3 regions of the Bacillus sp. z14 (2026) genome follow, and region 2 is predicted to be linked to each of the others. Evidence: riboswitches for the same ligand, from Rfam matches in the RefSeq annotation. Region 2 holds a riboswitch; each other region holds the start of a gene.
What was found. Region 2 has a riboswitch for cobalamin ahead of AC4G3O_RS11135 (ABC transporter substrate-binding protein). Riboswitches for the same ligand answer to the same signal wherever they lie in the genome.
Positions count from the first base shown of each region.

Region 1: another riboswitch for cobalamin. It lies ahead of AC4G3O_RS16190 (FecCD family ABC transporter permease); the one in region 2 lies ahead of AC4G3O_RS11135 (ABC transporter substrate-binding protein).
Region 3: another riboswitch for cobalamin. It lies ahead of AC4G3O_RS01320 (ribonucleoside-diphosphate reductase subunit alpha); the one in region 2 lies ahead of AC4G3O_RS11135 (ABC transporter substrate-binding protein).

Region 1 covers NZ_JBZFQK010000005.1:217,681-221,340, forward strand. Annotated here, with positions in the region: gene mnmM (tRNA 5-(aminomethyl)-2-thiouridylate-methyltransferase MnmM) at 1-403, shown strand, start outside; gene AC4G3O_RS16185 (ABC transporter ATP-binding protein) at 445-1,236, opposite strand; gene AC4G3O_RS16190 (FecCD family ABC transporter permease) at 1,230-2,282, opposite strand; cobalamin riboswitch at 2,461-2,606, opposite strand; gene AC4G3O_RS16195 (LLM class flavin-dependent oxidoreductase) at 2,655-3,656, opposite strand.
Region 2 covers NZ_JBZFQK010000003.1:20,076-23,735, reverse strand. Annotated here, with positions in the region: gene AC4G3O_RS11150 (antibiotic biosynthesis monooxygenase family protein) at 1-200, shown strand, start outside; gene AC4G3O_RS11145 (polysaccharide deacetylase family protein) at 332-1,021, opposite strand; gene AC4G3O_RS11140 (DUF6509 family protein) at 1,172-1,474, shown strand; cobalamin riboswitch at 1,501-1,694, shown strand; gene AC4G3O_RS11135 (ABC transporter substrate-binding protein) at 1,805-2,770, shown strand; gene AC4G3O_RS11130 (TetR/AcrR family transcriptional regulator) at 2,925-3,536, shown strand; gene AC4G3O_RS11125 (acyl-CoA dehydrogenase family protein) at 3,566-3,660, shown strand, end outside.
Region 3 covers NZ_JBZFQK010000001.1:296,662-300,321, reverse strand. Annotated here, with positions in the region: gene AC4G3O_RS01325 (DEAD/DEAH box helicase) at 1-1,566, shown strand, start outside; cobalamin riboswitch at 1,653-1,834, shown strand; gene AC4G3O_RS01320 (ribonucleoside-diphosphate reductase subunit alpha) at 2,002-3,660, shown strand, end outside.

The DNA.
Region 1 (3,660 bases), on a different contig from region 2:
ATCTGCCTTGCAAAAAACGGAAGAGAGACTGATGACAAATGAGCTTCAGGAGCGGGTAACACTAATTCATGCAGGTCATGAGCGTTTACAGGAATTTATCCCAACTGGCAAATCTGTTACAGGCGCAATCTTTAATTTAGGCTATTTGCCTGGCGGCGATAAAGAAATTATTACAACCGCTCCTACTACGATTCAGGCTGTAACGTCATTACTCAAAATTATGGAGCCTGAAGGCATCATAGTTCTTGTCATCTATCACGGTCATCCCGGCGGAGACATTGAACGTGACGAATTAATCAAATTCGTTACAGAGCTTCCACAGGATACGGCCCATGTGCTGGAATACCGATTTATGAATCAAAAAAACAATCCGCCATTTATTATCGCTATCGAAAAACGTTAAAAAAGTGTGAGCTTATGGATGCTCACACTTTTTATATATAATCATTTAAAGTTCTCAGGGGTAAAAAAGATCTGCGGTGTTCCCGTAATAGGATGAGGGCGACTTACCAAATCTACCTCGTATACAGATGAAAGCAATGTTTCATCATAAAGTAAATCTATTCCACCCTCCGCCACCTTCCTTCCATCCTTAAGCAAAGCACATCTATCTGCATATAAAGCTGCCATGTTTAAATCATGGAGGATGGCGACAATCGTCAGCCCATTTTGAAGCTGGAGCCTCTTTAATAAATTTAACAATTCGATTGTATGCTTTACATCCAGATGATTTGTAGGTTCATCGAGAAACAGGAGCTTTGGCTGCTGGGCCAAAGCCTTTGCTAAAAGGACACGTTGCTTTTCCCCTCCGCTTAATGACGAAAAGTATGTATACTTAAATTTCAGCGTGTTTGTCTGAGCAAGACACTCATCAACAATTGCGTAATCCTCACTACGGTAATGATTAAAAAATCCCTTCTCCTGATAAGGATACCTGCCTAATAGTACGATTTCTTCCACCGTAAAATCTATACCCACCATATGTTCCTGACTTAACACGGCAGCAATTTTAGCCAATTCTCCGGTTTTATAGGATGAGGTCCTTTTCCCATTAATGATTGAAGTCCCTTCTTTATATTCCATTTTTCCCAATATACTTTTAATCAATGTCGTCTTACCGCTTCCATTTGGACCAAGAAGAGCAAAAAATTCTCCGCTCTCAACCTTAATAGAAAAGTCCTGAAGCACTTGCTTATTTTTATGATAGCCTGCACTGAGGCTCTCTACGGTTAACATGTCAAATTCCTTCTTTTTATGCGTTCTTTAATCAGTAAGATTGTAAATACAGGTGCACCGATTAAGGCAGTAATGACACCGATTGGTAATTCCTGCGGGTTGATAATCGTACGTGCAATCAAGTCAGCCAATACGAGATATCCACCTCCAATAATCATGGATAATGGCAGTAAGTGGCGATGATCAGCACCAGCAAGAAGGCGAACAAGATGTGGAATAACCAGTCCAACAAAGCCAATAGCTCCTGATACGGCAACTGCTGCACCCGTTAATAGTCCAGCCCCGATAATAATGATTATTTTCTTTCGTTTCACATCGATACCATTATATTGAGCGGATTGATCTCCAAGAGCCATCCCATTTAGTTCACGATAATGATATAAAATTATGGAAGCTCCTATAATAAAAAAGGGAATCAATATACTGACGTGTCCCCAATTTTTCATAGCCACACTGCCCATCAGCCAGTTTAATACCTCCCTCATTTGATCTCCTGAGGATAGCGCAATGATAAGTGAGACCACAGCGCCAATGAATGAATTCATAATTATACCGGCTAAAATAATGGTCTCATTTGCATAGGTAACACTAGCTGCCTTTGTAATACCAAATACAATAAACAAGGTTATAAAACTAAACACGATTGCAACAAGCGGCAATGTGAACTGACCAAAAAGAGCAAATTCGATATTAAAGAATAGAACAATCACTGCCCCAACCGATGCACCGGAAGAAATTCCAATAGTATATGGATCAGCGAGTGGATTTTGCAAAAGCCCCTGAAAGGCAGCACCGGCAAGTGCCAGTGAGGCACCCACAAATAAAGCGATTAATACCCGGGGTAATCGTATATTCCAAATAATCATTTCTATATTTTTTGGACCGGTATAGAAGGATTCCTGGCCGGTCACGTTCTTCAAGAGAATCCCAAGAATATCTTTAAATGACATGTCCACGCTGCCTATAAACAGGCCGAGCAACGCAGCGAGCAGCAAAAACAGGATACTCCCAAAATAAATACCGGTTGTTCTATTTTTATTATTCATAACTTATACTTCAATTCCTCTTTACTCCTGGCGGCGAACCTCGGATTATTCATGCACTTTAAAACAAGATTATAAGCTACAACACATAAAAAATCCTTAGCTCAGGATGGTATTGAGCTAAGGATTCACTTTTTCACGCCTGTGAATACAATAAGCCTACTTTTCCCTCCGAAAAATAAGTACTAAAACTCTAAAAGCAGGTTTCCTGGCTTTTACTAAATCAGACTTGTGATTTAGTAAGTACAGTAGCGGGGGCTGCAACGGATTTGAACCGTTTTCCCTTTTACCCTCGTGTACCGAGGCACTTTTAAAGTGATTTATTAGATTTTATTCTTATTCTAATAGATTGATTGACTAATGGCAAATCCACTATTATTTCAACAGTTCTTTGGCAATTAATCTGAAGGAGTTTTCTTTAGCCTCGTATGAATGGGTGATTGTCACAAGCATAATTTCATCTGTAAAGAAGCGTTCACTCAGCTCTCTAATTTTTTCTCCAATCATTTTAGGAGAACCGATAATCATCTTGCTTCTGTTGTAATCAATCCGAGCTTTCTCAAACTGCGATAATGACATTTCATGAATTTCTTTTGGGTGAGGTGTTCCCTCTCTTATAATTCCCTGTGAAAGAAACAGCATCGATAAATCCAATGAACCAGCCAGATATTCTGCCTCTTCGTCCGATTCCGCACAAACTGTAAATACAGTAACCATACCTGATGGATTCTGTACTAACTCTGTAGGTCGAAATGCTTCATGGTAATGCTTCATATTTTCTTCAGCATATTCACTGTTAATAAACAAAGCAAAATTATAGGGTATACCCTTATGAGCTGCAAGAGCTGCGCTAGATGAACTAGATCCAAGCATCCACAATTCCGGCGGAGATGTAATGGTAGGTGTCGCCGATAACCCATATAGAGGATGCAATTCCGGTATTTGATCATAGAGATACCAGGATAACTCATCTACCTGGTCAGGAAAACGATGCAGTTCCTGTACTCTCCCCTCCTGCAACGCTCGCGTTGCTCTTGGCATCCCTCCAGGAGCCCTGCCGATTCCCAAATCTATTCTTCCTGGAGCTAAACCAGATAATACTCTGAAGTTTTCAGCTACTTTATAAGCACTGTAGTGAGGCAGCATAACACCGCCTGTTCCAACTCTTATTTTATCTGTTTGAGCAGCAATCCATGTTGCCAATATCTCAGGCGAAGATCCTGCCAAGCCTTGACTATCATGATGCTCGCTGACCCAAAATCTTGAGTATCCCCACTCCTCAGCCAATTTTGCCAGTTTGACCGTATTAGCAAGTGCCTGCTCTGAAGGCTCTCCAACAGAGCGCGGTGACTGGTCTAGAATACTTAATTTCACCATTCTG
Region 2 (3,660 bases):
TAGTGAAAAAAACAACGCGTGGGGAAGAAGAAGTTGTCATGATTATCCGCTGGGAATCAGAGGAAGCATGGAAAGCATGGGAAAAGAGCCCTGAGCATATCGCTGGCCATAAAGCGAAAATCAAGGAGCACGGAGGTAAGCCCCCAAAGCCAGAATACGTAATCAATATGGAACATGGCAATTACCTTGTAGTCGAATAATAAAAAACAAAACGCCCCTACCTGAAAGGGCGTTTGTTTTATAATGTAAACCTTATTTCAGGTTAGAAAAGAAGCGTTACAGAATAATGGACAGCATTTGCGATTTGAACTGATAGGAGTATTTATCATTTTTAAAATTCAAAAGTTGGTGTGGACTCATCCATTATTTTAAAGGTGTATCCCTTATGTTTCAGACGGCGAATGATTTCCGGAAGCCCATCCACGATTGTTGTATTGCCGTTAAAATCATGCAGGAGGATATAGAGATTTTCTTTTTCACCTACCCCTTGCATAATTAATTTAAGTAATTTTTTTTCTGGAATTGGAGGATTTAATCCATCGTTAGCATCGCAGTTCCAATCATAATATTTATATCCTCTTTTTATTACCTCAGTCTTTAATTGATCCATTAAATCAGTCCCGGCATATTGTTTTGCGACATAGTTATTGGAGCCGCCGGGGAATCGTAGGATTTTCGGGCTTACGCCTACTTCCCTTTCCAAAAATTCTTCCAGTTGAGTAATGTCTTTAAAAAAAGTATCCTTGGATCGATAGATTTTGGAATAATTATGAGAATAGGAATGCAGTCCAAGAGCGTGTCCATTTTTTACGATATCTTTATATAAATACATATGTCCCGGGCTGGCTGTTCCCGTTACAAAAAAGGTTGCCTTAACATCCTGAACTTTGAGGATATCGAGGATTTCCTGTGTGATGTTTGAGGGACCATCATCAAAACTGAGGTAGGCTGTCTTTGCAAATGTTTCAGATGGAATAAGAAGCTGGATAATGAGCAATGTGAGAACAGATAGAGTACGCATAATAAACTCCTATGGATTAAGTGATTTTAATATAGTTTTTGATTCTTGTTAAAAAATATTCCTAAACGGAGTTGAATAATTGGGTAAAATGTTTAATAAAGAGATTGAACATGTATAATAGACATAAGCATTTTAGAAAGGTTGATAAAGATGATCGAGATACAAAGTTATACAGTTGAGAAACTGGAAGACCCGTTTGGTATCCTTTCTGGAGAAAGGTTCGAATATGTACTGGAGATTTCCGTTCCCGAGGAAGATGAACTATATACCGATAAGGGTCTTCTGTTGCGTGTTATATATGTAATGGATGAAAATCAGGACCAAATTTCAAAATATGAGTTTATAGAAAGTGAAACACAAAGTATTTTGGATTTTGAGCTTGAGGAAGATGAATTATCGATGGTTTTACAATTTTGCAGGGAACATACTGATGTTGAATATGAAGAAGAATGAAGATAGCTGATTATATAAAAAATATAAATATTGAATAGTGTAAGAGTGCCTTATTTATTAGGATAATAGGGAAACCGGTGCAAATCCGGTGCAGCCCCCGCTACTGTATACGCGGATGAAATGATTTGTAAACCACCGGCTCTTTGTTTAGAGCATGGGAAGGTAAATCAGAGTAAATTGATGCGTCAGCCAGGAGACCTGCTCTTTCTTTTGTATGTACTATTTTTCGGAGGGAAAAGTAGGCGTCCAATCCTGTTATTTTAATGTGGATTTTCGCCTTAGCTTTTTTCGAGCTAAGGCTTTTTTATTATGTTGGAAAGGGGAATAACTATGCTAAAAAAGCAAAACTATTTATTTTTATTTATGCTAATGCTTACGCTATCTATGTTAATGTTTGGGTGTTCGTCAACTGAAGATGACTCAAACCAGAAGAAAGAGGTTTCTGAATCAACGTCCACAGCCTTTCCTGTTGAGGTAAGGGATGGATCCGGAGAAAGCATCAAGATTGAGGAAAAGCCGGACACGATCGTATCCTTGCTGCCAAGCAATACTGAAACGGCCTATGCACTAGGTCTTGGAGAGAAAATCATTGGTGTATCAGATTATTGTAATTTTCCTACAGAAGCTGCTGACAAACCTAAGGTCGGCGGGTTAGAAATCAATATTGAAAAAGTGTTGGAATTAAATCCGGATCTTTTATTGCTTTCTGCCAGTCATTTTAATAATGCTAAGGATACCATTAAACAATTCCAGACAGCTGGTATTGATGTTATTATCGTACCTGACGCCAATTCGTTTGATGGTGCATATGGAACAATTGAATTGATTGCTAAAGCAACCGGAACATCAGACAAAGCTGATGAAATTATTTCGGATATGAAAAAAGAAGTAGCAGAAATTAAAGAGAAAGCAAGTGCTATAAAAGATAAGAAGAAGGTTTGGATTGAAGTATCTTCCTCACCGGATTTATATACAGCGGCTAACGGAACCTATATAGACGAAATGCTTGATATCATTCAGGCAGAGAATATTGCCGCTGATCAAGAGGGTTGGGTAACAATGAATGAAGAACAAGTCATTGATCGCAATCCTGATGTTATTCTTACTACATATGGCTATTATATTGAAAATCCAGAAGAAAAGGTATATGGAAGAAAAGCTTGGTCCGAGGTACCTGCCGTTCAAAATAAGCAGGTTTATGATGTAGATAATGACACAGTGTCAAGACCGGGACCACGTTTAACAGAAGGCTTGCAATTGATAGCTGAAAAAATCTATCCTGAAATATTTAAATAAACATTTTCATTTAAGAGCCGTGCCCATTTTACTTTGGGAGGCTCTTTTTTTGTCGAAGAAAATAAATTAAATTTTCTAACAATTTTGTTGAAATTTCCCTTTTGAGTAGGTATGATGATACCAATACGTATTCGTACTCACACATGGGATTGGAATGATAAGAATGTTATATGTAAATGACCTGCCGACCGAAGCAAGAGATAAAATGCTATATGCAGCCCTCCAATTATTCACTACAAGAGGTTACAAGAATACATCAGTTCTGGACATAGTTGAGTATGCACATGTCTCGAAAACAACGTTCTACCAACAATTCGGCAATAAAGAGACTTTGATTGTTGCACTTTGTGAAAGTTTGATTGGAGAAGTTGCAGAAGAGATTAAGCTTGCAGCTTTACGGGAACCACGCATTGGTTATAAAGCATATGCCGGAATTCTTCGCTATTTGGAAATTTGCTTTTCCAATAAGGCTGTTGCCAATTTTATTTTACTCGAATCAGTCGGAGTTTCTTTCGAAGTAGAACTGGTCAGACGAGAAGCACTTAAAAGTTTCGCAGATCTTATCTTTTTTTTTGCTTACCAGGAGTTTCCGGAGAATGTGAATGAACAGGAAGTTAGGATCATCTCTCAGGCAATGGTTGGAGCAATCAATGAGGTCGTCATTCAAAAATTCCGGGAACCAAATCACCAAAAGACAGATGTAGAATATCTTGCTAGATTATTAAACCGATTGGTCATGCGCTCATTTAGCAGTCTCTCAAATTAATAAACTATTGATATGAAGGAGGGAGAAAGTTGGTTTCTTTTTTACCAAGTGAGGAAGAAAAGGCATTTGTTGATGTAGCTAAGGATTTTGCGATTCAAAAGATTCGTCCCTATGCCAGGCAAAC
Region 3 (3,660 bases), on a different contig from region 2:
GGCTCTCAAACTGGTGAGGGTCTTCTGATGCATGGGGATATATTGCCGGCTAAATTATTGGAAAGTCATGATGGACATTTAGTGAAGGAAAGGGATTCGATTAATGAAGAAAAGAAACTGCTAAAAAAAGATCTGTCTCTGTCTTTTAGCGTACGTGACTCGGAGCAGCTTCTTGACCTTGAAAAAAAACTGGGCAGAATCTTAGAGAAAATAAGGCAAAAAGAAATTCATTTAGTCAAAAATGCCTTCATTGTTGGGACTACCTTGGCGAAAGCAGCAATGGACCCGAGTATTTTTGAACAAGAGTATGATCTAGTTATCATTGATGAAGCCAGTATGGCCTTTATCCCGCAAATTGCCTTTGCCGGCGCACTTGCCAAGCGTTGTATTATTTGTGGGGATTTTAAGCAATTACCTCCTATTGCGGTTTCGAGGGGAGAGCTTGTAGACCGCTGGCTGAAGGAGGACATCTTCCATCGTGCCGGTGTTGCTGATATTGCACGTGGGGGAAAACTTCATACTCATTTGTTTTTATTAAAGGAACAGAGGAGAATGCATCCGGATATCTCCGCTTTTACGAACCAATATGTTTATAATTCACTGGTTGGCGATCATCCAAGTGTTCATATAAATAAAAAAGATATCGTTTCAAAGACACCTTTTGTAGATCGTGCTTCCGTACTGTTAAATACGAGCTTCACAGGGGAACACTGCTTTACGGGCACTTCCTCTGGTTCTAGAATGAATTTGATGAATCTATTGTTATCCTTTCAGGTTATTCATGAAGCCTACAGCAATGGGAGTAAATCAATCGGTTATGCAACCCCTTATCGTGCGCAGGCACAATTGATGGAAACATTAATTAAAGATCTATATGAGGAAGAGAACGGCCTGCATGATATATTGGCTGCCACTGTCCATCGTTTCCAGGGAAGTGAACGGGAAGTAATGGTATTTGATAGTGTAGATAGTTATCCGCAAAATCGGGCAGGGATGCTTTTAACGGGCAGGGAAAGTGAACGGCTGTTAAATGTTGCAATTACCAGAACAAAAGGGAAACTGATTCATGTCAGCGATGTGGAGTTTATAGAATCAAAAGTTTCGCATACAAAAACTCTTCATCAGCTCGTTCAATATCAAATGAAACGGAATCAAATGGTCAATATGGATCAAATAGGCAAATGGATTGCCAACCATCATCCAAAATTACAATGGATTTATGCAAGAAATTTGGAAGGGTTCTATCAGGATTTAAAAAAAGCCCAATCTTCCATTATCCTTTCCTTGCCAAATTCCAGTGTGTTATCATCGGATTTTGTTCAAAGAGTGAAGACGAGGAACTCAAGAACAAGACTGATGATGTATTCTCCAGATTCCCATTCCTATTTGGATCCGGATATCCATCTTCAGAATGGGCCAAGCTTCACATTTGTCATCCTTGACCAAAAAGTATTGTGGTTGGGGGTTCCTCTTGAAGCCAATAAACGTGTTCATCCGCCATACATTGGAATTCGATTGGAATCCGAAGCATTTATCAATCAATTTCTCCAGCAATTGCCTAAATAAATTGTCGGAATTTTAGTTGCTATTTTCACATATAAGATTTATAATTCTATATGTTGTTATCATTTTATATCTAAAATACTATATATTGATTTTAACGTGTTTAAGGTGTCGTATTACGACTTAATAGGGAATCCGGTTAAAATCCGGAACTGTACCCGCAACTGTAAATGCTGATGAAATAAGTAAACCACTGTAGAGAAATCTATGGGAAGGACTTAGAGTAAAGCGAAGCATGAGTCAGGAGACCTGCCTTTTTCACTGGTTTGCCTTTATCGGGAGCAATGAGGGTGGAACGGATGAAATAGCAATATTGAACAGTTCAATCTTGTTATTATTTCTTTTCCCATTGCTTATTTTTAGGCAATGGGATTTTTTGCGTGGAGGGAACAGACGTTTTTAATCGATTTATCGGCAAACAATAAGGGGGAAATTAGTATGGCAGTATCTTACGAATCAAACTATGCAAGTCTGGAAGTCATAAATTTAAAAAGCATAGAAACATACATAAAGGAATGTGTTAGTTCCTATACATCTATTTATTCAGCAGAGGAATACTTAGAAAAAATCAAGACAGCACTTGAGTATAAGTCTGACTATAGCAAGAAAGAGTTGGTGAATTTACTGGTACTAAGCGCCGTAGAGCGTATCTCTGCTGATGAGCCTGATTGGACATTTGTGGCGGCAACTATTTATTTAGACCAGTTATATGATAAAGCTTCAAAAAGCCGGGGATATGATTTAACACACAAATATGGGAGCTTTCATCAGCTTGTTGAACTATTGACTGATATGGGGATTTATAATCCAGCATTGTTAAATGAATATACGGAAGACGAAATCAATGAACTCGAAGCAGTCATCGATTCATCAAAAGATCAGTTGTTTACGTATATTGGCATTCGGACGCTGGCAGATCGCTATTTAGCCAAATCTCATCATGGAAGCTTATATGAACTTCCTCAGGAACGGTTTATGATTATTGCCATGACATTAATGATGAATGAGCCTAAAGAACAGCGAATCAAATTAATAAGAGAAGCATATTGGGCCTTATCCAATCTATATATGACGGTGGCAACTCCTACGCTTGCTAATGCTGGGAAAAGCTATGGCCAATTATCCAGTTGTTTTATCGATACTGTTGATGATAGTTTGCAAGGTATCTATGATTCAAACACCGATATTGCCAATCTATCTAAAAATGGCGGAGGAATAGGTGTTTATTTAGGGAAAATTAGAGCGCGAGGCAGTGATATTAAAGGATTTAAGGGTGTTTCCTCAGGAGTTATACCATGGATGAAGCAATTAAATAATACCGCCGTCAGTGTGGACCAACTGGGCCAAAGACAGGGTGCCATTGCAGTTTATCTGGATGTTTGGCATAAGGATATATTTGCCTTCCTCGAAGCGCGTTTAAATAATGGGGATGAACGTTTTCGAACGCATGATTTATTTACTGGTGTTTGCATTCCGGATTTATTTATGGAAATGGTCAAGGAGCGGGGTACCTGGTATTTATTTGATCCGCATGAAGTAAGAAAAGTAATGGGATATTCTCTTGAAGATTATTTTGATGAAGAAGCAGGGGATGGCCAATTCAGACAAAAATATACTGAATGTATCAATCATCCGCAGCTTTCCAAAAAAGAAATACCTGCCATTGAAGTGTTTAAGGCGATCATGATTTCTCAGCTTGAAACAGGAACACCTTATATGTTTTATCGGGATACGGTCAACCGCTCTAATGCTAATCGCCATAAAGGAATGATATATTGCAGTAATTTATGTACGGAAATTATGCAAAATCAAAGTGCTACCAAAGTTATTGAACAAAGAACCGAGGATGGGAAAATTATTATTGAAAAAACACCGGGTGACTTTGTTGTATGTAATCTTTCGTCTATCTCCCTTGCCAAAGCTGTAAAGGAAGATGTCCTTGAACGCTTAATTAAGATACAGGTGAGAATGCTTGATAATGTCATTGATTTAAATAATATCCCGGTCATTCAGGCAAATATAACGAATAAAAATTATCGTGCTATAGGACTTGGGACATTTGGCTGGCATCATTTATTAGCACTTGAGGGCATTGCC